DNA from 3 places in the Leclercia sp. G3L genome. Region 2 is predicted to be linked to each of the others. Evidence: predicted binding sites of a transcription regulator. Region 2 holds the regulator's gene; each other region holds the start of a gene.
The links. Region 2 encodes Fur, which represses iron uptake genes when iron is present. Its sites were predicted from a motif close to ATAATAATGAGAACNACTATCAA; they were not measured.

Region 1 (10,145 bases), 2.1 Mb from region 2:
GAAGAAAGCCGAAGCCAAAGCGATCACCGTTCAGCCGCCGCGTCCAAAGCCGTGGGAAAAGACCTACGTGCTGCTGCCATCCTTTGAGAAAGTCAAAGCTGACAAAGTGCTCTACGCACATGCGTCGCGCATTCTGCACCATGAAACTAACCCGGGCTGTGCCCGTGCGCTGATGCAAAAGCACGGCGAGCGTTATATCTGGGTCAACCCGCCGGCGATCCCGCTCTCCACCGAAGAGATGGACAGCGTCTTTGCCCTGCCGTACAAGCGCGTGCCGCACCCTTCATACGGCGACAGCCGCATTCCGGCGTATGAGATGATCCGCTTCTCGATCAATATCATGCGCGGCTGCTTCGGTGGCTGCTCCTTCTGCTCCATTACCGAGCACGAAGGGCGCATCATCCAGAGCCGTTCTGAAGAGTCGATTGTCAACGAGATCGAAGCCATTCGCGACACGGTTCCGGGCTTTACCGGCGTGATCTCCGATCTGGGTGGCCCGACAGCCAACATGTATATGCTGCGCTGTAAGTCGCCGCGTGCGGAACAGACCTGCCGTCGTCTCTCCTGCGTCTATCCGAGCATTTGCGAGCACATGGACACCAACCATGAGCCGACGATTAACCTGTATCGTCGCGCCCGCGGCCTGAAAGGCATCAAGAAGATCCTCATCGCTTCCGGCGTGCGTTACGACATCGCCGTGGAAGATCCACGCTACATCAAAGAGCTGGCGACCCACCACGTGGGCGGCTACCTGAAGATTGCTCCTGAGCATACCGAAGAAGGCCCGCTGTCGAAGATGATGAAGCCGGGGATGGGCAGCTATGACCGCTTCAAAGAGCTGTTCGACACTTACTCCAAACAGGCCGGGAAAGAGCAGTACCTGATCCCGTACTTCATCTCCGCCCACCCGGGTACGCGTGATGAGGATATGGTGAATCTGGCCCTGTGGCTGAAGCAGCGCCGCTTCCGTCTGGATCAGGTACAGAACTTCTATCCGTCACCGCTGGCGAACTCCACCACCATGTATTACACCGGCAAGAACCCGCTGAGTAAGATTGGTTATAAGAGTGAGGATGTGGTGGTGCCGAAGGGGGACAAACAGCGTCGCCTGCATAAAGCCCTGCTGCGCTATCACGATCCGGCTAACTGGCCGCTGATCCGCCAGGCGCTGGAAGAGATGGGTAAAAAGCACCTGATCGGCTCACGTCGCGACTGCCTGGTGCCTGCGCCAACGCTGGATGAGATGCGCGAAGCGCGTCGCCAGAATCGTCATACCCGCCCGGCGTTGACCAAGCACACGCCGATTGTGCATCAGCGTTCGAACGCGGGGGCAACCGCGAAGAAACCCGTAAAACGCAAAGCGTAAAATAAAACCCCGGCTCGCCGGGGTTTTTTATTTATCCGCCAAACTGGTCCGGATCCGGCCCTAAACGCTTGCCTTTATCCAGCTTCGCAATTTCACCCAGCTCATCTTTATCCAGACGGAAATCCCACACCTTGAAGTTTTCCGCGATGCGCGACGGGGTGACGGATTTCGGGATCACCACCAGGCCGCAGTCCAGATGCCAGCGAATGACAATCTGTGCCGGGGTTTTGCCGTACTTATCGGCGAGATCGCGGATGATTTTCTGATCGAACACCCCTTCGCCGCCCTGTGCCAGTGGGCTCCAGGATTCAGTCTGGATCTTGTGGGTCGCATTCCAGGAGTGGAGTTGACGCTGCTGCATCAGCGGGTGCAGTTCAATCTGGTTGATGACAGGGGCCACGCCCGTCTCATCAATCAGGCGCTGCAGATGGTGAACCTGGAAATTACAGACTCCGATGCTCTTCACCAGCCCTTCTTTCTGCAGCTCAATCATCCCTTTCCAGGCGTCGACATAGTGATCGATCGCCGGCACCGGCCAGTGCATCAAGTAGAGATCGACGAAATCGAGTTGCAGCTTGTCCAGGCTCTCCTGGAGCGCTTCTGCAGGGCGCTTCTGGTCGTCGTTCCACAGCTTGGTGGTGATGAATAACTCATCGCGTGACACACCGGCGCTGGCCAGCGCTTTGCCCACGCCGTCCTCATTTTTGTAGGCGGCCGCGGTATCAATGGAGCGATAGCCGACTTCCAGTGCTTTATGAATGGCGGACACGACCTCGTCGTTACCGGCTTTCCATACGCCGAGCCCCAACTGGGGCATTACGTTGCCGTCCTGAAGCTTGATTACGGTTTGGTTTGCCATTTTTCCTCCTTCATTGGACATCCACCAGAGGTACTCCTCTGGTGGCGTATGTGCATTAAGCCTGGCCTAAATGCCGAAAAACGAAAGGTAAGCGTGCAAAATCGCTTAGCGAGCGGCCTCGTAAATACGGCGGCTCACGTCGAGGGTAATGTCGTGATGCTCACCGATCTGGGTCATGCCGTGTTCTTCCAGTTTCGCCAGCAGGGCAGGGATGGAGCTGCCGTCCAGGCCATAGCCGGAGAGGCGAGTTGGCACGCCCATCTGCTCGAAGAAGTTGCGGGTGGCGGCGATAGCGGCATCGATGCGCTCCTCTTCCGAACCGGCGGTGATACCCCATACGCGCTCAGCGTACTGCAGCAGTTTGCCGCGCTTGGTGTCGCGTTTCTCATTCCACAGCGCAGGCAGAACGACCGCCAGGGTCTGGGCGTGATCGAGGCCGTGCATCGCCGTCAGCTCGTGGCCCAGCATGTGGGTGGCCCAGTCCTGCGGCACGCCGGCACCAATCAGGCCGTTCAGCGCCTGAGTCGCGGCCCACATCACGTTGGCACGCACTTCGTAGTTTTCTGGCTCTTTCAGCGCCACCGGGCCGTCTTCAATCAGAGTCAGCAGAATACCCTCGGCGAAACGATCCTGAATTTTGGCGTTCACCGGGTAAGTGACGTACTGCTCAACGGTATGAACAAAGGCGTCCACTACGCCGTTCGCCACCTGACGCGGCGGCAGGGTGTAGGTGTAAACCGGATCCAGTACCGCAAACACCGGCTGCACGTGCTCGTTCATAAAGGCCTGCTTGTCGCCGGTGGTTTTACGGGAGATCACCGCACCTTTGTTGGACTCAGAGCCGGTTGCTGGCAGGGTCAGCACGGAGCCCATCGGAATGGCGCTTTTGATGTCGCTGCCGCCGGTCTGCAGGATGTGCCACGGGTCGATGCCGTCAGGATAGTGGGCCGCCGCAGCGATAAACTTGGTGCCGTCCAGCACCGAGCCACCGCCCACCGCCAGCAGGAAGGTGATCTTCTCGTCGCGGGCGATTTTCACGGCGTTCATCAGGGTTTCGTAAGAGGGGTTCGGCTCGATGCCGCCAAACTCACGCACGTCCAGACCTTGCAGGGCGCTATAGACCTGATCCAGCACGCCGTTTTTCTTCACGCTGCCGCCGCCATAGGTGACCAGCACGCGGGCGTCTGCCGGGATCTGCCCGCGCAGATCGGCGATAGCGTCTTTACCAAACAGAATACGGGTCGGGGTATGCAGATTAAAATTGTTCATTGTTCGTTCCCTTAGGTGGGTGAAAATACCGGGCTAACTGATGGTGCCCATTGTGGCGAGCGCAGGCTCTCCTCTCAATGCACATTCCTGCCGTTGTCTTGCCCATTTCTACACGGAGCTGGAGAAACTGCGAAAAACCGCGCACACTGCAAACGTCGGAAACCCTGGACGGATCGAGCAAAGATGAACCGCGATGAAACCTGCCTGCAGCTAACGGCGCAAATTAACAGACTGAAAGATAATGCAAATAATCTCGGCGAACTGCTGCCGGACGTGCGCCTGCTGTACGGCACTCAGCCCGGCACCCGCACGCCGGTGATGTACCAGCCGGGTATCATTTTTCTCTTTTCCGGGCATAAAATTGGCTATATCAACGAACGGGTATTCCGCTATGACCCGCGCGAATATCTGCTCCTGACAGTACCTTTACCCTTTGAATGTGAAACCTTCGCGACAGAAGCCGTGCCGCTGGCGGGGATTCGTTTAAATGTGGATATCCTGCAACTGCAGGAGCTGCTGATGGACATTGGCGAAGACGAGCTGTTTTGTCCGTCGATGGCGGCAAGCGGGATCAACTCCGCCACGCTGACGGATGAGATCCTCTGCGCCATTGAGCGTCTGCTGGATGTGATGGAGCGGCCGCTGGATGCCCGCATTCTGGGTAAACAGATCGTGCGTGAAATTCTCTATCACGTGCTGCTGGGGCCTGGCGGCGGGGCGCTGCTGGCACTGGTCAGCCGTCAGACCCACTTCAGCCTGATCAGCCGGGTGCTGAAGCGCATCGAGAGCCAGTACACCGAGAACCTGAGCGTCGATCAGCTGGCGGCAGAGGCCAACATGAGCGTCTCGGCGTTTCACCATAACTTCAAATCGGTGACCAGCACCTCGCCGCTGCAATATCTCAAGAGCTACCGCCTGCACAAGGCGCGGATGATGATGATTCACGACGGGATGAAGGCCAGCGCGGCCGCGCTGCGGGTGGGGTATGAAAGCGCGTCGCAGTTCAGTCGGGAGTTCAAACGTTATTTCGGGGTGACGCCAGGGGAAGATGCGGCGCGGATCCGGATGATGCAGGGGTAGGGTGTTCAAGTTCCCTCTCCCCTATGGGGAGAGGGTGAAGAGTATAGCTGTCAGGCGTTGCAGTACTTCTTACGGATCACCACCACGATGGTTCCCACCAGCCCTGCTACAAGCAGGAACAGCGGCAGGATCATCAGGAAGGTCATGACCTGATCTTCGTGGCGTTTCACGAATGGGATCATGCTCAGCGCATAGCCGAAGGTGGTCACTACGCCGACCCACAGCAGCGCGCTCAGCCAGTTAAAGAACTGGAAGCGGCGGTTAGAGAGGCCGGAAATGCCCGCCATGGTGGGCAGCAGGGTGCGCACAAAGGCCAGAAAACGCCCGGCGAGCAGCGCCAGCAGGCCGTGGCGATCGAACATGCAGGTCGCCCGCTGATGGTATTTATGCGGCAACTGCGCCAGCCAGCTTTTGACCACCCGCGTATTGCCCAGCCAGCGGCCCTGCAGATAGCTGAGCCAGCAGCCCAGGCTGGCGGCGGAGGTGAGGATCACCATCGTCGGCGCAAAGTCCATTACCCCTTTACCGATTAACGCTCCCGCCAGCAGCAGCAGGCTGTCGCCCGGTAAAAATGAGGCAGGCAGTAACCCATTTTCCAGAAACAGCGTGGCGAACATCACCAGATAAACAATCCCAACCACGTGAGGGTCCGCCAGTGCTGCAAAATCGTGTTGCCAGAGTGCAGCGATAATATCTTGAATAACAGCCATGGGCTTTCCTGTGGAACAGCGTATATGAAGTTATTGTACTCCCTATTTAGCCCGATGGGTTTGATCGAGGACCCAACAAATCAGACTTTTCTGGAGGTGGTGTCCAGAAATGCCTACTTTGCGGCCTCTTTTGTCCACGGGCTATTCGATACGAGCAAACCCGGCCTCTAAATCCGCAATCAAATCGTCGACGTTTTCCAGCCCGATATGCAGACGGATCAGGGTGCCGGTAAAGTCCACTTTTCCGCCCGGACGCAGATCGGCAATCTGCTCTGGCTGGTTCGGCAGGATCAGAGACTCAAAGCCGCCCCATGAGTAGGCCATGCTGAACAGCGAGAAGTTATCGAGGTAGTTGGCCAGCTCGTCATTGCTCAGACGCTTGTTGAGCACAAAGGAGAACAATCCGCTGCTGCCCGTAAAGTCACGTTGCCAGAACTCATGGCCTACGCTGCCCGGCAGGGCTGGATGGTTTACGCGCGCCACCTGCGGATGCTGCGCCAGCCACCGGGCGACTTTCAGGCTGCTTTCATGATGCTGACGCAGACGAACGCTCAGGGTGCGCAGGCCGCGGCTGGTCATGTAGGCGGTATCGGCATCCACCATTTGTCCCATCAGATAGGCATTTTCACACAGTTGCTCCCAGCAGCGGGCGTTGGAGACCGCCGTACCGATCATGCCGTCCGAGTGGCCAATCAGGTATTTGGTCGCCGCCTGGATAGAGATGTCGATACCAAAATCGAGCGCCTTAAACAGCACGCCTGCCGCCCAGGTGTTATCGATCATAATGATGGCGTCCGGCGCTTTGCTGCGTACCGCCTGCACAATGGCCGGCACATCATGCACTTCCATGGTGATGGAGCCCGGCGATTCAAGGAACACGATCCGGGTGTTGGGCTGGATCAGATCGGCAATATTGGCGCCGATCTGCGGATCGAACCAGCCGGTGGTCACGCCCAGCTTGCTGAGGATTTTGGTACAGAAGTCCTGGCTGGGCTCGTAGGCGGTGTTGGTCATCAGAATGTGATCGCCCTGCTCGACAAACGCCAGAATGGTATTTGCCACCGCCGCCGCGCCACAGGGGAACAGCGCACAGCCTGCACCGCCTTCCAGCTCGCACATCGCTTCCTGCAAAGAGAAGTGGGTCAGCGTCCCGCGACGCCCGTAAAACAGCTCGCCCTTCGCCCGGTTACGGGTGGCGTGCTTTTTGGCCTCGACGGTATCAAATACCAGCGAGGAGGCGCGCTGAATAACGCTGTTTACCGAACCGAGGGTGTATTTCTTGCTGCGTCCCGCCTGGACAAGGGTGGTATCAAGATGCTTCTCTTTCATGTCTACGCAACCTGTTTTTATACGTCTGGACGTCCACACTATCACGAAAGTAAAAAAGGTCGCGAGGAGGGGGATAGGATCAGCGGAAAATTTTTTAAAATTTGTTTCCGGGAAATTTTTCCTGCGTAAGCGCAAGGAAAATGAAACGAATTTACGGCAGTATGTAAATACTAATGAGAACTACTATCAATTCGACGCTGTTTTGATATTATTATGCTCAGATTTTGTGATTTGCGTCCTGGAGATACCGAGTGGGTAATAATTTGATGCAGACGGACCTCTCCGTCTGGGGCATGTATCATCATGCCGACATCGTAGTGAAGATTGTGATGATCGGCTTGATTCTGGCGTCCGTCGTCACCTGGGCTATTTTCTTTAGCAAGAGCGTAGAGCTTATCTCGCACAAGCGCCGTCTTAAGCGCGAACAGCTGCAGCTGGCCGAGGCCCGCACCCTGAATCAGGCGAGCGACATGACCTCTTCCTTCCAGGCCAAAAGCCTGACCACCCAGTTAATCAACGAAGCCCAGAACGAGCTCGAACTTTCTGCAGGCAGCGAAGATAACGAAGGGATTAAAGAGCGTACCGGCTTCCGCCTCGAACGTCGCGTTGCGGCCATTGGTCGTCATATGGGCCGTGGTAACGGCTACCTGGCGACTATCGGTGCGATTTCACCGTTCGTTGGTCTGTTTGGTACGGTCTGGGGCATCATGAACAGCTTCATCGGCATCGCCCAGACGCAAACCACTAACCTCGCGGTTGTGGCACCGGGCATCGCAGAAGCCCTGCTGGCGACGGCGATTGGTCTGGTTGCAGCTATCCCGGCGGTAGTCATCTACAACATCTTCGCCCGTATGATCGGCAGCTACAAAGCCACCCTCGGTGACGTTGCCGCTCAGGTCCTGCTGCTGCAAAGCCGCGATCTGGACCTCAGCGCCAGCTCGGTGAAGCCGGTCCGTTCTGCTCAGAAATTACACGTAGGTTAATTCGTCATGGCAATGCGTCTTAATGAAAATCTGGACGATAACGGCGAAATGCACGAAATCAACGTGACGCCGTTTATCGACGTCATGCTGGTTCTGCTGATTATCTTCATGGTTGCTGCGCCGCTGGCGACGGTGGACGTGAAGGTCAATCTGCCCGCGTCATCCAGCCAGCCGCAGCCGCGCCCGGAAAAACCGATTTATCTGTCCGTGAAAGCCGATAAATCCATGTTCCTGGGTAACGATCCGGTGACTGAGGAGTCGGTGATCCCGGCGCTGAATACCCTGACCGACGGCAAGAAAGACACTACCGTCTTCTTCCGTGCCGATAAGACCGTCGACTACGAAACCATGATGAAGGTAATGGACACGCTGCATCAGGCGGGTTACCTGAAGATTGGCCTGGTCGGCGAAGAGAAGACAGTCGCGAAATAAACAAAAACGGCAACCCCAAGGGTTGCCGTTTTTGTATTTGCCCGGTGGCGCTACGCTTACCGGGCCTACGTTCAACATGTAGGCCCGGTAAGGCGAAGCCGCCACCCGGCGCTGCACCACTATCCCAGATGTTCCCCGCCGCACACCCCGTGCACTTCCGCCGTCACATAGCTTGACTCCTGGCTTGCCAGATAGACATACACCGGTGCCAGCTCCGCAGGCTGCCCTGCGCGCTTCATCGGGGTCTGCTGACCAAACTGCGGGATTTTCTCCTGAGTCTGGCCGCCGGAGATTTGTAGCGCCGTCCAGATAGGCCCTGGGGCCACCACGTTGACGCGCACGCCGCTCTCTGCCACCTGTTTCGCCAGCCCGCGGCTGAAGTTAAGGATGGCCGCTTTGGTTGAAGCGTAATCCAGCAGATGGGAGCTGGGCTGATAGGCCTGGATCGACGAGGTGGTGATAATGCTCGCCCCGGCGGGCAGCAGCGGCAGCGCTTCCTGGGTTATCCAGAACAGCGCGAACACGTTCACCGCATAGGTCTGCTTAAACTGCTCCGTCGTCAGGTCGGCAATCTTTTCGACCGCAACCTGCTTACCGGCCACCAGCGCCAGCACATCCAGCCCGCCCAGTTCCTGATGGGCTTTATGCACCAGTGAACGGGCAAATTTTTCATCGCTCAGGTCGCCGGGGATCAGCACCGCTTTGCGTCCAGCTTCTTCAATCAGCTGCTTCACCTGCTGCGCATCTTCTTCTTCGGCAGGCAGATAGTTAATGGCGACGTCCGCTCCTTCACGCGCGTAAGCGATGGCGGCAGCGCGTCCAATGCCTGAATCGCCCCCTGTCACCAGTGCCTTACGATCCTGTAGTCTGCCGCTGCCCTTATAGCTCTTCTCGCCGCAGTCCGGCACCGGGTCCATCTTGCTCTGCACCCCGGGGGCAGGCTGCTTCTGCTGTGGATATTCACCGGTGTGGTACTGGGTTTTAGGATTCTGAATTTTGCTCTGGGAATTTGCCATTGAGGTTCTCCTTGATCTTGACCCGCCATCTCCGGACAGCTTTTGTATCTTAAGTTAACGATGTCCGCTGCCGCCGATATTCCCTCGGGGAGTGATATCCCAGCGCGCTGTGCGGGTGGTTTTCATTGTAATGTGTGAACGCTGCTGCAAGGTTTCGCAGGGCTGTTCTCACATCTGGTTTTGCCATGAACGCGATATAGTCTTCCTTCATCGTCTTCACGAACCGTTCGGCCATGCCATTGCTCTGCGGGCTGCTCACCGCTGTTGTACACGGCTCCAGATTCAGCTCTCTGGCGAACCTCCGCGTTTCATGCGCGGTATATGCTGAACCGTTATCCGTCAGCCATTGAACCGGTGTGGTCGGCAGCCCGTCGCCGAAGCGCTTTTCCACCGACCTCAGCATCACATCCTGCACCGTCGAACTGTCGTAGCCTCCTGTGCTCGCTGCCCAGTCTATGGCTTCTCTGTCGCAGCAGTCCAGCGCGAACGTGACCCGCAGCTTCTCACCGTTGTCGCAGCCGAACTCGAAGCCATCTGAACACCAGCGCATATCGCTTTCTGCCACCGCGATTTTGCCCTTATGTTCACGCTTCGACCGCTCTGGTTTGTCATGCAGTAACAGCAGATTATGCTCGCTCATAAGCCGGTAAAGCCGTTTGGCGTTCACGGGGGCAGTCCCTCTGTACGACGTTGCGTACGCAGGATGCCCCACACACGGCGATAGCCGTAACTGGGCATATCGCTGATGATATCGAGGATCTCTGACAGTATTTCAGCGTCTGCTTCGTCATCACGCCGGTTACAGCGCCTGTCCCTGCCAGTCGGCAGAACGGTTAATTCGCAGTGACAGCTGCGCACGCGACACGCCCATGGTGCGGCTGACCAGGGCTATTCCCCGTCCTTTGGCAACAAGGGCGCGTGCGCTATCCATTTTCGCGACTGAGCGTACTCCACGGCTTCTTTCAGGATCTCAACTTCCATCGTCTTCTTGCCCAGCAGGCGCTGAAGCTCCCGGACCTGCTTCAGAGCAGCAGTAAGCTCAGAAGCTGGAACAACTTCTTCTCCGGCCGCAACGGCGGTGAGGCTGCCTTCCTGATATTG
Region 2 (10,145 bases):
AGGAGCAGTCCATACGGATCGCGCCGTCTTTATCGAGGTGCATAAAGCGGAAGGTCTGATCGACGTGATCGTTAACGATGGTCAGATCCAGCTTGTAGTGCTCGGCAATACGTTTCCAGTATTCGATACCGGAACCGCCGAGCGGGTCAACGCCCAGCTTCAGACCGGCTTTCTGGATCGCCGCCATGTCGACGATATCCGCCAGCCCTTCAACGAACGGCTGCACCAGATCCTGCTCTTTCACGTGGCCGGAGGCCATCGCCTCGTCCAGGGAAATGCGCTTCACGCCATTCAGGCCGTCGGCCAGCAGGGCGTTGGCACGATCTTCCACCACTTTGGTGACGTTGGTATCAGCCGGGCCGCCGTTCGGTGGATTGTATTTGATGCCGCCATCTTCCGGCGGGTTGTGGGATGGCGTGATCACAATACCATCCGCCTGCGCGCCGCCTTTCTGGTTATGCACCAGAATGGCGTTAGAGACCGCAGGGGTCGGCGTATAGCCATTGTTTTCCTGAATCACGACGTCCACGCCGTTGGCCGCCAGCACTTCCAGTACGGAAATAAAGGCAGGCTCTGACAGGGCGTGGGTATCTTTACCCACGTAGCACGGACCGGTGATGCCATTTTTGGCGCGCTCTTCCGCGATGGCCTGAGCAATGGCCAGAATATGCGGCTCGTTAAAGCTGTGGCGTACCGCACTGCCGCGGTGCCCGGATGTACCAAACTTCACTGCGTGTTCTGCGTTACCCACTTCCGGCTTCAGCACGTAGTACTGCGCGGTAAGCTGGGCGACGTTAATCAAATCGCTCTGTTGTGCAGGTTGACCCGCACGATTGTGATTTGCCATTGCCTGGTCCTTCTGATGCAAGGGTTAGATAGTGCCGCAAACCTTATCAGTCAATTCCGCCGGGAACTGCATGGATTGCATGATATGTTCGATCATGCTGCGCTTGCGTCCGGTATTGGTATTGGTGATCACCCAGTACGGTGTACCAGGCAGGTGCTTGGGCTTAGTTTGATTGCCATTCTGTAACAGCGTTTGCTCATCAGCCGCGAAATAGACGCGGGTGCGACCATGAAGTGACTCAGTCGCGTCGGCGAACGCGTTGTTATCCAGTGAATAGAGTGTAGTCAGCACCAGCATAAAGCGGTTAACTGCTTTCTTCTGCTCAGCGTATTCGTCAGAAAGCAGCAATTCGCGCATCGCACGCACTTTGTCTTTTACCGGCGACAGCGGCTTTTCCTGCGCGACAGCAGCTGGCTGGCGCGTCTCTTTGATGGCCGGAGCGGCAGACTGCGAGGCGGCGGCAATTTTCAGCATGCGCCGTAAAATGTCGGACGCGCTCTCACCAATGTGCCGCGTCTGGCTGGCGATATACTGATAAAGCTCGTCATCAACTTCGATTGTTTTCATCTTAATCCAGTGCGATATCTTATCTGAATACAAGTCGTTGGGAGTATAAGGTCAAAACCCAACAGCGGATAGCGTCAAGCCAGAATGGCGGCAAAAGTCAGATTTAACTGTTTCCTTGCAGCCGGGCGGCAGAATGGTCAACATGATACCCTAACCTGACATACGTAAAAAAAGAACTTTGCCATGAAATTGAATACCCGAGCGCAATCTGCACAATCGCCGCACAATAATTCTCCCATCGTCCTGGTGCATGGCCTGTTTGGCAGCCTGGATAACCTTGGCGTGCTGGCACGGGATCTGGTGACCGACCACGCGCTGCTGCAGGTGGATATGCGCAACCACGGTCTGTCGCCGCGCTCGCCGCAGATGACCTACGCCGATATGGCTCAGGATCTGCTGGATACGCTGGATGAACACAAGATTGAAAAGGCGATCCTGATTGGTCACTCAATGGGCGGCAAAGCGGTGATGGCGCTGACGGCAATTGCGCCAGAGCGAATTGCCGGCCTGGTAGCGATCGACGTCGCGCCTGTGGATTATGACGTCCGTCGCCACGATGAGATCTTCGCCGCCATTAACGCCGTCACGGACGCCGGCGTCAGCACCCGCCAGCAGGCCGCGGCGCTGATGCGTGAACATCTGGATGAAGAAGGCGTGGTGCAGTTCCTGCTGAAATCCTTCGTTGACGGCGAGTGGCGCTTCAACGTGCCCGTACTGTGGGATCAGTATGACCAGATCGTCGGCTGGCAGGCGGTCCCGGCGTGGCCGCACTCTACCCTGTTCATCACTGGCGGCAATTCCCCGTATGTCACCGAAGCGTACCGCGATGCGCTGCTGGCGCAATTCCCTCAGGCCAAAGCGCATGTCATTGCCGGAGCCGGACACTGGGTTCATGCTGAAAAACCTGACGCGGTGCTGCGCGCTATCCGCCGTTACCTCGCTGACATCAATAATTGATTAAAAAGAGAGCGACTGGTCGCCGGCAGGCCTCCAGTCGTTGGCGTGCCGTTTTCGGTGATGTATGATGGCGCGCTTATCGCCCGGGCATTAGCAGGGTGTCTTGTTTCCCCCGAAGTCTCAGAATCATGGCCAAAGAACACACGGACCGCACGACAATAGATCTGTTCGCGAATGAGCGTCGCCCGGGACGACCGAAAACCAATCCGCTTTCGCGTGATGAACAGCTGCGCATTAATAAGCGCAATCAGCTTAAACGCGATAAAAGTCGTGGGCTTAAACGCGTCGAGCTGAAACTGAATGCTGAAGCCGTCGATGCGCTGAATGAGCTGGCGAATGCTCGTGAGATCAGCCGCAGTGAGCTTATCGAAGAGATGCTGATTTCGCAGCTCGGGGAATGGCACGGCAAAGCGTAAGTCAGAAAACCCCCCTTCTTGTTGCTTTCATGTAGCACAGAGTGCAGTCCTGCGTGATAGCAGTTTCCGCAGGCTTCTCTGTTCTGCTATGATTGCCCTTATCCGTGGCTAAATTGCGCCACCATACCATTAAGTATCAAGAGGTTATTTTACTCATGGCAATCATCGGCATTTTTTTCGGCAGCGACACGGGTAACACCGAAAACATCGCAAAAAACATTCAAAAACAGTTAGGTAAAGACGTTGCCGATGTGCATGACATTGCGAAAAGCAGCAAAGAAGATATCGAAGGTTACGATATTCTGCTGCTGGGCATCCCGACCTGGTATTACGGTGAAGCGCAGTGTGACTGGGACGACTTCTTCCCGTCTCTGGAAGAGATCGACTTCAACGGCAAGCTGGTTGCCCTGTTCGGCTGCGGCGATCAGGAAGATTACGCAGAGTACTTCTGCGACGCCCTCGGCACCATTCGCGACATCATTGAGCCACGCGGCGCGGTGATTGTCGGTCACTGGCCAACCGCCGGTTACCACTTCGAAGCTTCTAAAGGTCTGGCCGACGACAACAACTTTGTCGGTCTCGCCATCGACGAAGATCGCCAGCCAGAACTGACCGCTGAACGCGTGGACAAATGGGTTAAACAGATCCGCGAAGAGCTGCACCTCGACGCCATCCTCAACGCCTGATGATGTCGCGGCGCAACGCTAAAGTTGCGCCGCATCGATAGGTAATTCCAATCAAAATAATTGCTACAAATTTTTAACTTTCGCTGCCATACCTGTACAATGATCCAGGAGTAAACGGGGAACCTTGTAACAACTTTGTTGGCGGTACCACGTTTTTATAAGCATACTTTACTTGAGACTTGCAGTTTTCATTACGTCATGGCAGTTCTATAATGAGACGCATTATCCCAGGTGCATTTTCTGTCACTTCTTCTTTAGAAGTGAATCGTTTAGCAACAGGACAGATTCCGCATGACTGACAACAACACCGCATTAAAGAAGGCCGGACTGAAAGTCACGCTTCCACGGTTAAAAATCCTGGAAGTACTTCAGGGTCCGGATAACCATCATGTCAGTGCGGAAGACTTATACAAGCGTCTGATCGACATGGGCGAAGAAATTGGTCTGGCTACCGTTTACCGTGTACTGAACCAGTTCGACGATGCAGGCATCGTTACGCGTCATAATTTCGAAGGCGGTAAATCCGTATTTGAACTGACGCAGCAGCACCACCACGATCACCTGATTTGCCTCGACTGCGGCAAAGTGATCGAATTCAGCGATGACTCCATCGAATTACGTCAGCGCGAAATTGCCGCACGTCATGGCATTCGTCTGACCAACCACAGTCTGTACCTGTATGGCCACTGTGCCGAAGGCGACTGCCGCGAAGATGACCACGCGCACGACGCGAAGTAATCTCTGCATAGACTCTGAGCCAACCTGACGGTTGGCTTTTTTTTGCCTGCCATCCTGTAAAAAAGCCCGGTGGCGCTGCGCTTACACGGGCCTACAAGGGTGAAATTACCCGTAGGCCCGGTAAGCATAGCGCCACCGGGCATGGCAAACAGCTGATTACTTCGCGTTATTACTGCGGATTTCCTGCCAGATTTTATCGCAGTTTTTGGTCACGTCCTGATTGTTACCCGTTTTACGCGCCTGGATACAGGCCTGGTAATCCGCCACCCGGACGGTTTCCTGGGCCGCAAACTGTTCGTGCGCCTTCTCCTGGCGCAGCACGTCCAGCACGCTTTGACAGGCTTCGATCTTTTCTGGCGAACCTTCAGCGGTATTGATGCACGCGCTGTAGGCCTCTTTCAGACGGGTATCTTCTTTCTGGGTCTGTGGTTGTGCGCAGGCGGCCAGTCCTGATGCCAGCACCGCGACCAGTACGATTTTTTTCAGCATAGAGGTCTCCAGTCAGGCGGGGAGCGCCCCCGCCCGGATTGTCATCAGAAGATGGTGAACGGGGCGATAACCATGAACTTCACGTCACGCTCATCCTGGAAGATGTTGCCGTAGCCGCCGCCGTAGCTTGGAATATCGGAGTGGTTGTCATACTGCGTGAAGTGCAGTTTGAACATGGTCCCTTTTGCGCGCCCATCCTGCAGGGTGTAGATCGCATCCAGGTTGTAGGCAGATTCCTTGATCTTGTTGGAGGCGATATCTTCACGCTGACCGGCGCTGTTGATTAACCAGTCTGCCGGTTTCGCATCCCAGGCGTAGACATAAGACGCGCCGACGCTCCAGCCCGCCAGGTTCAAGTTACTCAGGTCATACATGGCCCCGAAGAAGACCGCCTTTTCGCCGTTGGCGTTAAAGTCGGAGCGGTTATCCCACCATACGTCCAGACGACCGTTGGATGACGCGTAGGTTGGGGTCATACGCTGCAGGAAGTAGCCCTGCTGGCCTTCAGCCTTGACGTAAGTTCCTTCCAGACGTAAATCGACCTGACCGACCTTGTAGCCCAACGTTAGCGCCTGCAGCCAGGCCGTACCGTCGTAAATATCGTTTACGGTGCCGCTGTCGGCTTTATCACGCGTGCCGTAGAACTGATAGGTGGTAGAGAGCGGGCCGCCCACGATATCAAGCTTGTAGCTGGCTTTGGCAAAGTACTGATCGATGAAGCCTTCAGCCTGGCCAAATGCGGCTTCCAGAATCAGGTTATTTTTGAAATCGTACTTCGCGCCGAAGGAGTGGAGATAGTCGACGCGGGTTTTTCTGTCATTCTGATAGAACTTGTCCATCTCGAGGTGCCACGGCGCTTTATACTCGTTGGTCCACATGTAAGAGAAACTCAACGCACCGCTATCGCCGTAGTCAAAGTTGGCTCCGGCTTCGGCACCCTGATAGGTACCCGGCATAAAGCTCCAGTGCGGCGCTAGCAGGGTTTGACCGGTTGGCTGAAGCCAGCCACCGCGTGCCCAGGCCGGGCCGTATTTGAATTTTGCTGCCGCTTTGTACAGGCTGATCCCGCTCTTATCACCGGACCAGTCCTCTTTATAGGCTTTATTGCTGGAGGAGAAGGCAATTTCGTTCGGGTGGCCGCTGTCGCCGTTTTCCGCCATTTCGATAGCAGTGAACGCAGCCAGATCAAGACCAAACATATCGGCGGCATAGCCGGACTGGAAATCAAGGTTGGCGTTCCAGGTGGAGTGAGCCAGGTTGGTTTTATATTTGTCTGCATCGACATCTTTGCGGTCACGTTCACGCTGCCAGTAATAGACACCGCCCGTGAGGGTTGAATCATCGATGAATCCTTCGGCCTGGGCTTTCGGAGAAACCATCCAGCCTGACATTGCTGTAACACCGGCGATAGCCAGCGCAAGCGCACTACGTTTGCCACTAAACGTACGCATAATTAATCCTCTTTGACGTATTAAAAGCGCCTTAAACGGCGAAAAACAAAAAAGTAAAAAGTGGAGGCAACCGGAAATACCCGCTTACATCTCCTGTCCTTAGACTATTTTTCGCGACGCGAATTATCAATGCTTTTCAGCGATCAAAAGTCAGGATTATGACAAAGCGCACATATTTGGTTGCGGTTTGTAACAAAGCCAATGGGGAAGAATATTTATTTAAAATAATATTCAGAATGAGCGATTTATTTTTAATTAATAATAATTAAACAGCGCATCTGGTATCGATGACGGTTAATTTGCGAAAGGGAAGAGAAAGTAAACCGTTTTAAAAAATATAATTAATTCGCAACGCGAAGATTTAAAGGGTTAAGGGCATAATGGTCAGGCAAAAAAAACGCCGCATACGCGGCGTTTTTCAAAAGGAGAAAGGGATTACTCGCCCGCTTTAGCCCAAGTATCACGCAGACCGACGGTACGGTTAAATACCAGTTTGTCGGCAGTAGCATAGCGGCTGTCGAGGCAGAAGTAGCCTTCACGCTCGAACTGATACGCGTGACCAGCAACGGCAGCTTTCAGGGACGGCTCGGCAAAGCCCTGCTTGATCACCAGTGAATCCTGGTTAATCACTTCCAGGAAGTCCTCTGCGGCACCCGGGTTTGGCACGCTGAACAGACGATCGTACAGGCGGATTTCAACCGGCAGCGCATGTGCCGCGCTCACCCAGTGAATAACGCCCTTCACCTTGCGACCGTCGGCCGGATCCTTGCTCAGGGTCTCAGCATCGTAGGTGCAGAAGATGGTGGTGATATTGCCTTCAGCATCTTTCTCGACGCGTTCGGCTTTGATCACGTAGGCATTACGCAGACGCACCTCTTTGCCCATCACCAGACGTTTGTACTGCTTGTTGGCTTCTTCACGGAAGTCGGCGCGATCGATCCAGATCTCGGCGCTGAACGGCACATCACGGCTGCCCATCTCCGGTTTGCTCGGATGATTTGGCATGGTCACCAGCTCGCTTTCGCCCTGCGGATAGTTTTCGATAACCAGTTTAACCGGATCGATAACCGCCATGGCGCGCGGGGCATTTTCGTTCAGATCTTCGCGGATACAGGATTCCAGTGACGCCATCTCAATGGTGTTGTCCTGCTTGGTCACGCCAATGCGTTTGCAGAACTCACGGATGGAGGCGGCGGTATAGCCACGACGACGCAGACCGGAAATGGTCGGCATACGCGGGTCATCCCAGCCTTCAACGTGCTTGTCGGTCACCAGCAGGTTCAGCTTACGCTTGGACATCACGGTGTATTCCAGATTCAGACGAGAGAACTCGTACTGACGCGGATGCACCGGAATAGAGATGTTATCCAGCACCCAGTCATACAGGCGACGGTTATCCTGGAACTCCAGGGTACAGAGCGAGTGGGTAATGCCTTCCAGCGCATCGCTGATGCAGTGAGTGAAGTCATACATCGGGTAGATGCACCACTTGCTGCCGGTCTGGTGGTGATCGGCAAACTTAATGCGGTACAGCACCGGGTCGCGCATCACGATAAACGGCGAGGCCATATCGATTTTGGCACGCAGACAGGCTTTGCCCTCTTCGAAGCCACCGGCACGCATTTTTTCAAACAGCGCCAGGTTCTCTTCTACGCTGCGATCGCGGTATGGGCTGTTTTTGCCCGGCGCGGTCAGCGACCCGCGGTATTCGCGGATCTCGTCAGCGGAAAGCTCGTCAACGTAGGCCAGGCCTTTGTTGATCAGCTCAACGGCATAAGCGTACAGCTGATCAAAATAGTCAGAGGAGTAGCAGATGTCGCCAGACCAGTTGAAGCCCAACCATTGCACGTCGTTCTTAATGGACTCTACGTATTCGATATCTTCTTTCACCGGGTTGGTGTCATCGAAACGCAGGTTGCATTGACCCTGGTAGTCCTGCGCGATGCCGAAGTTCAGGCAGATCGATTTCGCATGACCAATGTGCAGGTAGCCGTTCGGCTCCGGCGGGAAACGGGTGTGAACGGTAGTGTGCTTACCGGTGGCCAGATCTTCATCAATGATCTGACGGATAAAGTTGCTCGGGCGGGCTTCAGCCTCACTCATCGTGGATTCCTCAAAGCGTAAACGACGTATAACGGCATATGATCTTATAAGCCGGGCGTAGTGACAACCTTTAGTTACGCAAAAAAAGGTCTCTGAAGAGAATAATCGGGGCAATTGCTGCAAAAAAAAGCGGCGGGGATATCCCCGCCGCTCAGGCATTAACGCTGACTCAGGAGCACTTATTTGCCTTTAATTTCATACAGTGGTGTCTGACCGGCAACAACCTGACCCTGCGCCTTGATCACAAGGCCGCTGAAGTCGTCGATATTGCTGCAGACCACCGGGCTGATCATGGAGCGGGCATTGGCGTTCAGGTAGTCGAGATCCATTTCCAGAACCGGCTGACCGGCAACCACTTCGGCACCCTCTTCAACCAGGCGTTTGAAGCCCTGGCCACCCAGCGCAACGGTATCGATACCCATATGGACAACGATCTCCGCGCCTTTCTCTGTTTCTAGGCAGAACGCGTGGTTGGTGTTAAAGATCTTGACGATAGTACCGGCTGCCGGAGAGACCACGGTTTTATCCGTTGGTTTCACCGCTACGCCATCGCCCACTGCTTTGCTGGCAAAGGCTTCATCAGGCACCTGCTCCAGAGCAACCACTTCCCCGGTCACTGGCGAAACCAGCGCAGCGATGGTGGTGGCATTGGCAACAGCCTGTGGCTTAACCGCAGCAGGCGCAGCGGCTGGCGCAAATGTCGCTTCAGCAGCGGCAACCGGACCGGTGGTTTTCATTGCGTTGGCGATTTTCTCGGCCACAAAGCCGACGATAATCTGAACGCTGGTTTTGTTCAGGCGGATCACGCCAGACGCACCCAGGCGTTTCGCCATTGCTTCGTTAACCAGAGAAGAGTCTTTCACGTTCAGACGCAGACGGGTGATGCAGGCATCAATACCGGTCAGGTTGTCTGAACCGCCGACTGCCGCGATGTACTGACGCGCCAGGCCGGAAACGTCTTCCGTCGCGGTGCCGCTCACGTTCACGTCCTGACCATCCCCTTCGCTACCGGCGACAGCCAGCTCGCGACCCGGAGTCATCAGGTTGAATTTGGTGATGGTGAAGCGGAATACCACGTAGTAGATCACGAAGAAGGCCAGACCCTGCAGGATCAGCATGTACCAGTGAACCGCCAGTGGGTTACGGGACGACAGTACCATATCCACCAGGCCCGCACTGAAGCCAAAGCCGGCAATCCACTGCATGCTTGCGGCGATGAACACGGAGATACCGGTCAGTACGGCGTGGATGACGTACAGTACCGGGGCAACGAACATGAAGGAGAATTCCAGCGGTTCGGTGATACCGGTGAAGAAGGCCGCGAATGCGCCCGCCATCATGATACCCAGCACTTTTGCTTTGTTCTCTGGACGCGCGCAGTGGTAGATAGCCAGCGCCGCACCCGGCAGACCGAACATCATAATCGGGAAGAAGCCCGCCTGATAACGACCGGTGATACCCACAACCGCTTTACCTGCTTCGATGGACTGTGCGCCGCCGAGGAAGTTAGGGATATCGTTAATGCCCGCAACGTCAAACCAGAACACGGAGTTCAGGGCGTGGTGCAGACCGACCGGGATCAGCAGACGGTTGAAGAACGCATACACGCCCGCACCGACGGAACCCAGCTTCTGGATGTGCTCACCGAAGTTCACCAGACCGTCGAAGATCACCGGCCAGATGTACATCAGGATGAAAGCGACAACAATCATAACAAAGGAGGTCAGAATCGGCACCAGACGACGACCGCTGAAGAAGGAGAGTGCTTTTGGCAACTCAACGCTACTGAAGCGGTTGTACAGTTCAGCGGAGATGATACCCACCAGGATACCCACGAACTGGTTGCTGATCTTACCGAAGGCTGCCGGAACCTGGTCCGCAGGGATCTTCT
Region 3 (10,145 bases), 840 kb from region 2:
CGTCCATCGCCATATAGCGGCGGACAAGGAAAATGCGATACCCCAGCCCGGCGGTGGAGGAGATCGCCTCCGCCGAAATCAGGAACAACCAGGCTGAACCCAGCAGCAGGCGCAGCGAGGTCAGCAGGCGCGACAGCAGCTGCGGCAGCACCACCCGCAGCACCAGCGTCCAGCTGTTGGCCCCCAGGGTCTGGGCTTTGATCAGGATCTCCGGCGGGATTTCGCAGGCGCGGTGCTCCAGATCCCGGGCCAGCATCGGGGTGATGCCGATAACGATCAGCATGATTTTTGACAGCTCATCCAGCCCGAAGACGATAAACAGCACCGGTAAAATTGCCAGAGGTGGCACCATCGACAGCACCGTCATCAGCGGTGAAAGGGACGCCCGCCACAGGGGAAACACCCCGGCGGTGACGCCGATACACAGGCCGATCAGCGAGGCGATCGAAAGCCCCACCAGCAGACGGGCCAGGCTCACCAGGGTGTCGACCCAGAACAGGTACTCGCCGCTGCGTTTATCCGGGGTAAAGGCCATCCGCGAGATCGCATCCAGCATCTGTTGCAGGCCCGGGAGCAGCTTGTCCTGAGGGTTGGCCTCAAGTCGCACCGCCGAGCCAAAAAAGTATGCGGCCAGCAGCAGGACAAAGGGCAGCATAACCAGCATCAGCCGCATGCCCGGGGTGGGATGACGATTTATGTGTCGCATGGAGACTCCGTCACTCATCACAGCTGGCCAGCGGCGGCCATTTTCACGAAGCTGTCGTCAAAGCGCAGTTTGACGTTGTTGGCATCGCCCTGGGTCACGTTGCCCGGGAAGCTCATGCCGATAAAATCGGCGCTCTGCGCCCCATCGCCGAGCAGCCCTTTATCGAAGGAGAACGCCGCCACGCGCTGCATGGTTTTCGCCAGATCCGGCGAGGTGACAAAGGCGATGTTGTCCTGCGGGGTGTAGAACAGGTGGGTGGTTTTCAGCTGCGCCTGATAGCCGGTGAGATCGGTACCGGAGGCCGCCGCCATCGCGTTCAGGGCATTAGCGTCCTGGGCTTTCATCAGCCCCATCATCTCGTACCACGCCCCGGTCAGCGCTTTGCCCAGCGCCGGGTTGTCCTTCAGGGTTTCGCTGTTGACCACCATCATGTCGATCAGCTCGCCCGGCACCTGCGAGGAGCTGAACACCTCGGTGGTTTTCGGCGTGCCTTTGATGACCGAGAGCTGTGGGTTCCAGGCCACGGCAGCCTGCACGTTTGCCGTGTTGAAGGCCGAGACGATATCTGCATCCGAGGTGTTCACCACGGTGACGTCTTTTTCCGCCAGCCCCGCTTTCTCCAGCCCGCGCACCAGCAGGTAATGGGAAACGGACAGCTCCGGCAGGTAGATTTTCATGCCTTTCAGATCGGTGAGGGTTTTGCCCTCGCCCTTCATCACCACACCGTCGTTGCCTTCGGAGTAGCTGCCGAGGATCAGCGCCGTGGTGTCTACACCGCCCGCCGCCGGTATGGTCAGCGCGTCCATGTTGGTCATGGTGCAGCCGTCAAACTGGCCGGCGGTGTACTGATTGATGGATTCGATGTAGTCGTTGAGCTGCACAACATTGATTTTGATGCCGTACTTGTCGGCCCATTTATCGATGATTTTATCGGTGCTGATGGTGCCCCAGGGCATCCAGCCGGCGTAGAGGGTCCAGCAGACGTTGAACTCTTTTTTGACGGCAGCAAAAGTGGGGAGACTGACCAGCATCGCCAGCGACAGTACAAGAGAGCGGAGTAATGGCGTTTTCTTCATGCTTGACCTCTGAGTGGCACAAAATAAGGGGGCAGCGCGACACCGTCTGGTGCTGCTGTCTCCCGGGCTTTTGTCCCGCCGTGTAACCTCTCAGAGGTCGCCAGCTCTTGGACCAGCCATTCACCGCAGTGAACCGGAACCCTAGCCAGCTATTTTTCAAATTGTGTGGTGCTGCCCTTTCGCGTTTATATCTGCAAGGGGTGTGCCAGGAATTTTTTATGGGGATTATCAGAAGGTTGGTAATTTACAGGGGTGGGATCTCACCGTTTTGGTGAGGGAGTGCGGGGTGGGTGCACTGTCGTGGTGCCCAGGAGGGGCCCAGGAGTAAAAGGGAAATCCTGGTGCAGAAACGTGCGCCCACCGAACAACCTGGTTACTTACTTCCTGCCTTGCCGGGTTGCATCGTCATCTGCTGGGCAGACTTAAGGTGCTGCTCAACCACCGGCGTATGCGCGTCGGCCAGGGCCTTCACATCCGGGTCCTTGATATTTTTGGCGTCACTCTGCAGCTTCGACAGCACCATCTGATGATCTTTGGTGCCGGCGTTTTCCATATACATCTTGTCAAATGCATCGCCGCTCTCTTTTTCCAGCTTGTCGGCCATGGCCTTATGCATGGCGTCCGGCTCAGTTGGCAATGTTACGCCCTTCTGCTGGGCGACCGCCTGGACTTTGGTCAGGGCAGCGCCGTGGTCATCGACCATCTTCTGCGCGAAGGCTTTAACTTCGCTGCTCTCGGCCTTACTGAGCGCAATCTTCGCGGCGGCAACTTCATTAATATTGGCCTGCGCCATGTCCTTTAACGCTTTTTCATCGCCGGAGTCGAGTTTGGCCATCGATCCGGTCTGGCCTACGGCGCTACTCTGAGCGGCGCTTGACGACGTCTGGGCCTGCACGCCGACAGTGCAGAACATCGCTGCTACTGCCGATACGGCTAGCAGCGCTTTCAAGGTTTTACGCTTTTGCATTTTGTTCTCCTGATGGTCATGGATTAGGTTGTGTCAGGTATTTAACCGCGCGTCGCCTCCTGGGTAAGTGATAACTGCAATTGTCAGTATAGTGGAACATTCTCCTCGCTCATGTTTCGGCGGAAGTCTTTCTCGGTATTACGCCGTGGCGCAGTGAGTTTTCTTTCACGCCTGACCCGCCCCCCTAATAAACCCCATTAAAATCATGCCATTATAGAAACATTTTTTAACATTACCTGTTTACTTTGTAATGATTATTCATATCATCTTGATAATCACTATCACCTGACCGGGTGATGTTCTTGCGGTAAGGGGCATTCATGCCACCGACACCTCGAAAAATCAGGACGATCATAATAATGAAACCGCGTTACTCCTGGGCTTTAAACCCTTGTTTATTGATGATGCTAGCCGCTAATGCCTCAGCAGAAGGACAAAAAGAAGAGTCGCTGGTGGTCTCCGCCAGCCGTACAAACCACTCTATTACCGATATGGCGCAGACCACCTGGGTTATTGAGCAGGCTGATATTGAGCAGCAGGTTCAGGGAGGCAAAGAGCTTAAAGAGGTACTGGCGCAGCTGATTCCCGGAATGGATGTCAGCAGCCAGGGACGTACCAACTACGGTATGAACATGCGTGGCCGTTCAATGATGGTGATGGTCGACGGCGTGCGTTTAAACTCCTCGCGCAGCGACAGCCGCCAGCTGGACTCCATCGATCCGTTCAATATCTCCCGCATTGAAGTCATCTCCGGGGCGACCTCTCTCTACGGCGGCGGCAGTACCGGTGGCTTAATCAATATCGTCACCAAAAAGGGCCAGCCGGAAACGGAAGTCGAGTTTCAGACCGGCCTGAAAACGGGCTTCAACAGCCATAACGATAATGACGAGAACATCGCGGCGGCGGTCAGCGGCGGCAACGACAACGCCTCAGGGCGACTGTCAGTGGCGTATCAGCGCTTTGGCGGCTGGTACGACGGCAACGGCGACGAGGTGATCATTGATAACACCCAGACCGGTTTGCAATACTCTGACCGCCTGGACGTGATGGGCACCGGCACGCTGAATATTGACGATCATCAGCAGTTGCAGCTCACCACGCAGTATTACAAAAGCGAATCCGACGGTAAGCACGGCCTCTATCTTGGCGAGAACTTCTCGGCAGTAACGGGCGCCGGCAATGCATACAACAAAAATAACCTCGACTCCGATCGTATTCCTGGCACCGAACGCCACCTGATCAACCTGCAATATTCGAACACCGATTTCTGGGGCCAGGATCTGCTCGCGCAAATTTACTACCGCGATGAAAGCCTGACGTACTACCCCTTCCCTACGCTTTCAGGCGGCCGGGTCACCAGCATTGGCGCTTCGCAGCAAAAAACCGATTTCTACGGCGGCAAGCTGACCCTCAACAGCAAACCGCTGGATGCGCTGACCCTGACATGGGGTGTGGATGCCGAACATGAAACCTTCGACGCCAATCAGCAATTTTTCGACCTCAGCAAAGCGGCGGCCAGCGGCGGCATGAAGCTGGATAATGCGTATAACGTGGGACGCTATCCGGGCTACAGCATCACCAACCTCGCCCCCTTCCTGCAATCGAGCTACGACTTCTCCGCTATCACCCTGAGCGGCGGCGTGCGCTATCAGTACACGGAAAACAAGGTCGATGACTTTGTGGGTTACGCCCAGCAACAGGCTATCGCCACGGGGAGAGCCACCTCGGCAGACGCGGTCCCGGGCGGGAAAACCGACTACAACAACCTGCTGTTTAACGCCGGCATTCTGGGTCATCTGACCGAACGCCAGCAGCTGTGGTTTAACTTCTCTCAGGGCTTTGAGATCCCGGATCTGGCGAAATACTACGGCTCCGGCACCTATCAGTTGGTAAACGGCCATTATCGCCTGGTCAACAGCGTTAACGTTAACGACTCAAAACTCGACGGGATTAAAGTTGATGCTTACGAGCTGGGCTGGCGCTACACCGGGGATAACCTGCGCACGCAGATTGCCGGTTACTATTCGCTCTCTGACAAAACCATCAACATTAACAAAAGCGACATGACCATTAACGTCGAAGATGACGAGCGTCGCATCTACGGTGTTGAAGGCCAGGTGGATTACTTCTTCACCGACAGCGAGTGGAGCACGGGCGCAAACTTCAACGTCATCAAATCGGAAACCCGCGTCGACGGGAAATGGGAAAAGCTGACGGTAGACAGCGCCAGCCCGTCCAAGATGAGCGCATGGGTCACCTGGGCGCCGGGCGACTGGACCTTGCGTCTGCAAAGTATGCAGACGTTTGATTTGTCTGATGAAGCCGGGAAGCAGATTGATGGCTATAACACCGCTGACTTCATAGGCAGTTACCTTCTGCCGGTGGGCAAGCTGAGCTTCAGCGTGGAAAACCTGCTGGATGAAGACTATACCACCGCATGGGGACAGCGCGCACCGGGGCTCTATAGCCCAACCTACGGTGCTGAGAACCTCTATACCTACAAAGGACGCGGTCGTACCTTTGGCCTGAACTACTCGGTCTTGTTCTGATCGTCACTTCTGCCGCCTGCATAGCGGGCGGCAGTTGACAGATGTCATTGCCCCGGTAAGAATGCTGTACATTAAAACAGTATTTGAGGGGATGTGTGATGTTCGTTGAACTGGTTTATGACAAAAGAAATGTGGCGGGGCTTCCGGGTGCAAGAGAGATCATCCTGGCTGAACTGACCACCCGAGTGCACCGGATCTTTCCGGATGCCGAGGTGAAGGTGAAGCCGATGCAGGCGAACGGCCTGAATAGCGATGCCAGCAAAAGCGATCGGGAAAAGCTGAACCGCATGCTGGAAGAGATGTTTGACGAGGCCGATATGTGGCTGGTTGCGGAGTGAGGTTTAAAGGTCCGGAGACCGCTTCCTTTTGAGGTTTACGCGTTAACATCAACCAGCGCCTGTAAACCAGAATGCCTGAAAAAGGTTCTGCTCGTTCATTCATAGAGCCGAACCTGGGTCCATAGAGTGCCAGAAGCGGAATTTTCGGTAATGACTCCAACTTATTGATAGTGTTTTATGTTCAGATAATGCCCGATGACCTTGTCATGCAGCTCCACCGATTTTGAGAACGACAGCGACTTCCGTCCCAGCCGTGCCAGGTGCTGCCTCAGATTCAGGTTATGCCGCTCAATTCGCTGCGTATATCGCTTGCTGATTACGTGCAGCTTTCCCTTCAGGCGGGATTCATACAGCGGCCAGCCATCCGTCATCCATATCACCACGTCAAAGGGTGACAGCAGGCTCATAAGACGCCCCAGCGTCGCCATAGTGCGTTCACCGAATACGTGCGCAACAACCGTCTTCCGGAGCCTGTCATACGCGTAAAACAGCCAGCGCTGGCGCGATTTAGCCCCGACGTATCCCCACTGTTCGTCCATTTCCGCGCAGACGATGACGTCACTGCCCGGCTGTATGCGCGAGGTTACCGACTGCGGCCTGAGTTTTTTAAATGGCGGAAAATCGTGTTGAGGCCAACGCCCATAATGCGGGCGGTTGCCCGGCATCCAACGCCATTCATGGCCATATCAATGATTTTCTGGTGCGTACCGGGTTGAGAAGCGGTGTAAGTGAACTGCAGTTGCCATGTTTTACGGCAGTGAGAGCAGAGATAGCGCTGATGTCCGGCAGTGCTTTTGCCGTTACGCACCACCCCGTCAGTAGCTGAACAGGAGGGACAGCTGATAGAAACAGAAGCCACTGGAGCACCTCAAAAACACCATCATACACTAAATCAGTAAGTTGGCAGCATCACCTCTTTTCTCGTATCTTTCCCCCGAATCGGATGGCCCTGTTGAGTCTGTTCCGGTGGATGTGAAGTGGTTTACTGAATTTGGCCACCTGAACAGAGGTGATATGCTCACCTCAGAACAACACAGGTGCCATAATGAAAAAAAGAAATTTCAGCTGATCTTGACCCGCCATCTCCGGACAGCTTTTGTATCTTAAGTTAACGATGTCCGCTGCCGCCGATATTCCCTCGGGGAGTGATATCCCAGCGCGCTGTGCGGGTGGTTTTCATTGTAATGTGTGAACGCTGCTGCAAGGTTTCGCAGGGCTGTTCTCACATCTGGTTTTGCCATGAACGCGATATAGTCTTCCTTCATCGTCTTCACGAACCGTTCGGCCATGCCATTGCTCTGCGGGCTGCTCACCGCTGTTGTACACGGCTCCAGATTCAGCTCTCTGGCGAACCTCCGCGTTTCATGCGCGGTATATGCTGAACCGTTATCCGTCAGCCATTGAACCGGTGTGGTCGGCAGCCCGTCGCCGAAGCGCTTTTCCACCGACCTCAGCATCACATCCTGCACCGTCGAACTGTCGTAGCCTCCTGTGCTCGCTGCCCAGTCTATGGCTTCTCTGTCGCAGCAGTCCAGCGCGAACGTGACCCGCAGCTTCTCACCGTTGTCGCAGCCGAACTCGAAGCCATCTGAACACCAGCGCATATCGCTTTCTGCCACCGCGATTTTGCCCTTATGTTCACGCTTCGATCGCTCTGGTTTGTCATGCAGTAACAGCAGATTATGCTCGCTCATAAGCCGGTAAAGCCGTTTGGCGTTCACGGGGGGCAGTCCCTCTGTACGACGTTGCGTACGCAGGATGCCCCACACACGGCGATAGCCGTAACTGGGCATATCGCTGATGATATCGAGGATCTCTGACAGTATTTCAGCGTCTGCTTCGTCATCACGCCGGTTACAGCGCCTGTCCTGCCAGTCGGCAGAACGGTTAATTCGCAGTGACAGCTGCGCACGCGACACGCCCATGGTGCGGCTGACCAGGGCTATTCCCCGTCCTTTGGCAACAAGGGCGCGTGCGCTATCCATTTTCGCGACTGAGCGTACTCCACGGCTTCTTTCAGGATCTCAACTTCCATCGTCTTCTTGCCCAGCAGGCGCTGAAGCTCCCGGACCTGCTTCAGAGCAGCAGTAAGCTCAGAAGCTGGAACAACTTCTTCTCCGGCCGCAACGGCGGTGAGGCTGCCTTCCTGATATTGCTTCTTCCACTTAAACAGCAGGCTGGGCTGGATGCCATGCAGGCGGGCGACATGGGAGACATTCATGCCCGGCTCCATCGTCTGCTGGATAATGGCGATCTTCTCCTGAGGAGTTTTACGTTTACGGACTTCTTGTCCTAACAGGATCCCGGTCATCTCAAAATTGGCGTTAGTGTTAGACATATATTCAAGCCTATCTCTTATCTGGAGATACAGCTACTGTCTGGTGTTTCAGGGGGCTACATCAAAAAGAAATTTCAGCGCAGAGTTTAAACGCGAATCCGCTCAACTGGTCGTTGACCAGAATTACACCGTGGCAGATGCAGCCAGCGCTATGGATGTCGGCCTTTCCACAATGACGCGATGGGTGAAACAATTACGTGATGAGCGGCAGGGAAAAACACCAAAAGCCTCCCCCATTACCCCGGAACAAATTGAAATCCGTGAGCTCAGGAAAAAGCTACAACGTATTGAAATGGAAAATGAAATATTAAAAAAGGCTACCGCGCTCTTGATGTCAGACTCCCTGAACAGTTCTCGATAATCGGGAAACTCAGGGCGCGTTATCCTGTGGCCACTCTCTGCCATGTGTTCGGGGTTCATCGCAGCAGCTACAAATACTGGAAAAACCGTCCTGAAAAAGCCAGACGGCAGACGGGCTGTATTACGCAGCCAGGTACTTGAACTGCATGGCATCAGCCACGGCTCTGCCGGAGCAAGAAGCATCGCCACAATGGCAACCCAGAGAGGCTACCAGATGGGGCGCTGGCTTGCTGGCAGACTCATGAAAGAGCTGGGGCTGGTCAGTTGCCAGCAGCCGACTCACCGGTATAAGCGTGGCGGTCATGAGCACGTTGCTATCCCGAATCATCTTGAGCGACAGTTCGCCGTAACGGAACCAAATCAGGTGTGGTGCGGTGATGTGACCTATATCTGGACGGGTAAGCGCTGGGCGTACCTCGCCGTTGTTCTCGACCTGTTCGCAAGAAAACCAGTGGGCTGGGCCATGTCGTTCTCGCCGGACAGCAGGCTTACCATGAAAGCACTGGAAATGGCATGGGAAACCCGTGGTAAGCCCGTCGGGGTGATGTTCCACAGCGATCAAGGCAGTCATTATACGAGCAGGCAGTTCCGGCAGTTACTGTGGCGATACCGGATCAGGCAGAGTATGAGTCGGCGTGGAAACTGCTGGGATAACAGCCCAATGGAGCGCTTCTTCAGGAGTCTGAAGAACGAATGGGTGCCAGCGACGGGCTATGTAAGCTTCAGCGATGCAGCTCACGCAATAACGGACTATATCGTTGGATATTACAGCGCACTAAGACCGCACGAATATAATGGTGGGTTACCACCAAACGAATCAGAAAACCGATACTGGAAAAACTCTAACGCGGTGGCCAGTTTTAGTTGACCACAACAGGTATCACTGGCTCCTTTTTCACATCTGCTCAATAAATACGGTGATAAACTGGGTGTGCTCTGGATTGACTCTCACCCTGACGTGCAGACTGCTAAGCAATATCCAAACGCTCATGCCCATGTTCTTGGAGCACTAATTGGTACGGGTGATAAAGATTTAGTTGCTCACGTAGCCACCAGGCTTAATCCCTCAAAAATAATGATTGCAGGTATCCACGATCCACTGGCTTATGAAGCTGAATACCTTGCTCGTCATAACATTGCGACTATCGGTCCTGAACAAGTCAAAAATGGTGGGAAAGAAGTTTTGGAGTGGATTCACAGGGAAAGCATTGAGTATCTGGCGATACACCTGGTTCTGGACGTTCTCGATCCGTCACTTTTCCGTTCTGTTCTTTTCGCTATGCCTGGCAGAGGCGAGCACGACTTTGGCGATGTAGCAGAAGGCAAGCTGACTATTGAAGATGTACTTAATCTGATAGCTCAGGCTACCTCAAAAACGGCACCGGTCGGCCTTACGATTGCTGAACATCTGCCGTGGGATATGCTGAACCTCAAGAAAATGCTCAGTGTATTGCCGCTGATGAAGTGATATCTGATTCCATGAGCCAGAACTACAGAGTTAAGTCTGGCTCCTCGAAGCAAACAGCGTTAAAGTCCGGGCACCGTATAAAACATTATTCTCGACATGTTAAAGAAAACTGAAACCTACCATAAGCTGATTACCGCCGCTGCTGCCTGTTTTGCAGAAAAAGGCTTCAGTGCGACAAGCGTGCGTGAAATTTCTACCCGCGCTGGGATCAGTCAGGGAGCGATGTACACGTATTTTAAAAGCAAGGATGACCTCATTAAGGCTATCGTTCTTGAAGAGCAGAATTCAGCGCTGACGGCCCATAATGCTCCATCCAGGGGTACTCATTTCGACCGCCTTTGTG

Region 1: a site for Fur is predicted at 6,781-6,803, ahead of exbB (tol-pal system-associated acyl-CoA thioesterase). Genes of this name have one in related genera too.
Region 3: a site for Fur is predicted at 3,012-3,034, ahead of LRS40_RS19815 (TonB-dependent siderophore receptor). Genes of this name have one in related genera too.

The regions. Positions count from the first base shown of each region.
Region 1 covers NZ_CP088265.1:1,888,606-1,898,750, forward strand. Annotated here, with positions in the region: gene LRS40_RS10500 (YgiQ family radical SAM protein) at 1-1,366, shown strand, start outside; gene dkgA (2,5-didehydrogluconate reductase DkgA) at 1,398-2,225, opposite strand; gene yqhD (alcohol dehydrogenase) at 2,331-3,494, opposite strand; gene LRS40_RS10515 (AraC family transcriptional regulator) at 3,678-4,574, shown strand; gene yghB (DedA family general envelope maintenance protein YghB) at 4,625-5,284, opposite strand; gene metC (cystathionine beta-lyase) at 5,426-6,613, opposite strand; gene exbB (tol-pal system-associated acyl-CoA thioesterase) at 6,865-7,596, shown strand; gene exbD (TonB system transport protein ExbD) at 7,603-8,028, shown strand; gene LRS40_RS10540 (SDR family oxidoreductase) at 8,148-9,044, opposite strand; partial or broken gene LRS40_RS10545 (IS3 family transposase) at 9,094-10,145, opposite strand, start outside.
Region 2 covers NZ_CP088265.1:4,664,868-4,675,012, forward strand. Annotated here, with positions in the region: gene pgm (phosphoglucomutase (alpha-D-glucose-1,6-bisphosphate-dependent)) at 1-847, opposite strand, end outside; gene seqA (replication initiation negative regulator SeqA) at 872-1,414, opposite strand; gene ybfF (esterase) at 1,598-2,371, shown strand; gene ybfE (LexA regulated protein) at 2,500-2,787, shown strand; gene fldA (flavodoxin FldA) at 2,943-3,473, shown strand; gene fur (ferric iron uptake transcriptional regulator) at 3,765-4,211, shown strand; gene chiQ (ChiQ/YbfN family lipoprotein) at 4,368-4,700, opposite strand; gene chiP (chitoporin) at 4,745-6,151, opposite strand; gene glnS (glutamine--tRNA ligase) at 6,587-8,254, opposite strand; gene nagE (N-acetylglucosamine-specific PTS transporter subunit IIBC) at 8,434-10,145, opposite strand, start outside.
Region 3 covers NZ_CP088265.1:3,826,364-3,836,508, forward strand. Annotated here, with positions in the region: gene LRS40_RS19800 (ABC transporter permease) at 1-706, opposite strand, end outside; gene LRS40_RS19805 (putative urea ABC transporter substrate-binding protein) at 724-1,782, opposite strand; guanidine-I (ykkC/yxkD leader) riboswitch at 1,840-1,938, opposite strand; gene LRS40_RS19810 (DUF4142 domain-containing protein) at 2,156-2,749, opposite strand; gene LRS40_RS19815 (TonB-dependent siderophore receptor) at 3,109-5,298, shown strand; gene LRS40_RS19820 (DinI family protein) at 5,397-5,636, shown strand; one part of gene LRS40_RS19825 (IS1-like element IS1B family transposase) at 5,798-6,246, opposite strand; one part of gene LRS40_RS19825 (IS1-like element IS1B family transposase) at 6,246-6,495, opposite strand; one part of gene LRS40_RS19830 (IS3 family transposase) at 6,740-7,626, opposite strand; one part of gene LRS40_RS19830 (IS3 family transposase) at 7,626-7,947, opposite strand; partial or broken gene LRS40_RS19835 (IS3-like element ISEc52 family transposase) at 8,018-9,202, shown strand; partial or broken gene LRS40_RS19840 (arginase family protein) at 9,212-9,802, shown strand; gene LRS40_RS19845 (TetR/AcrR family transcriptional regulator) at 9,899-10,145, shown strand, end outside.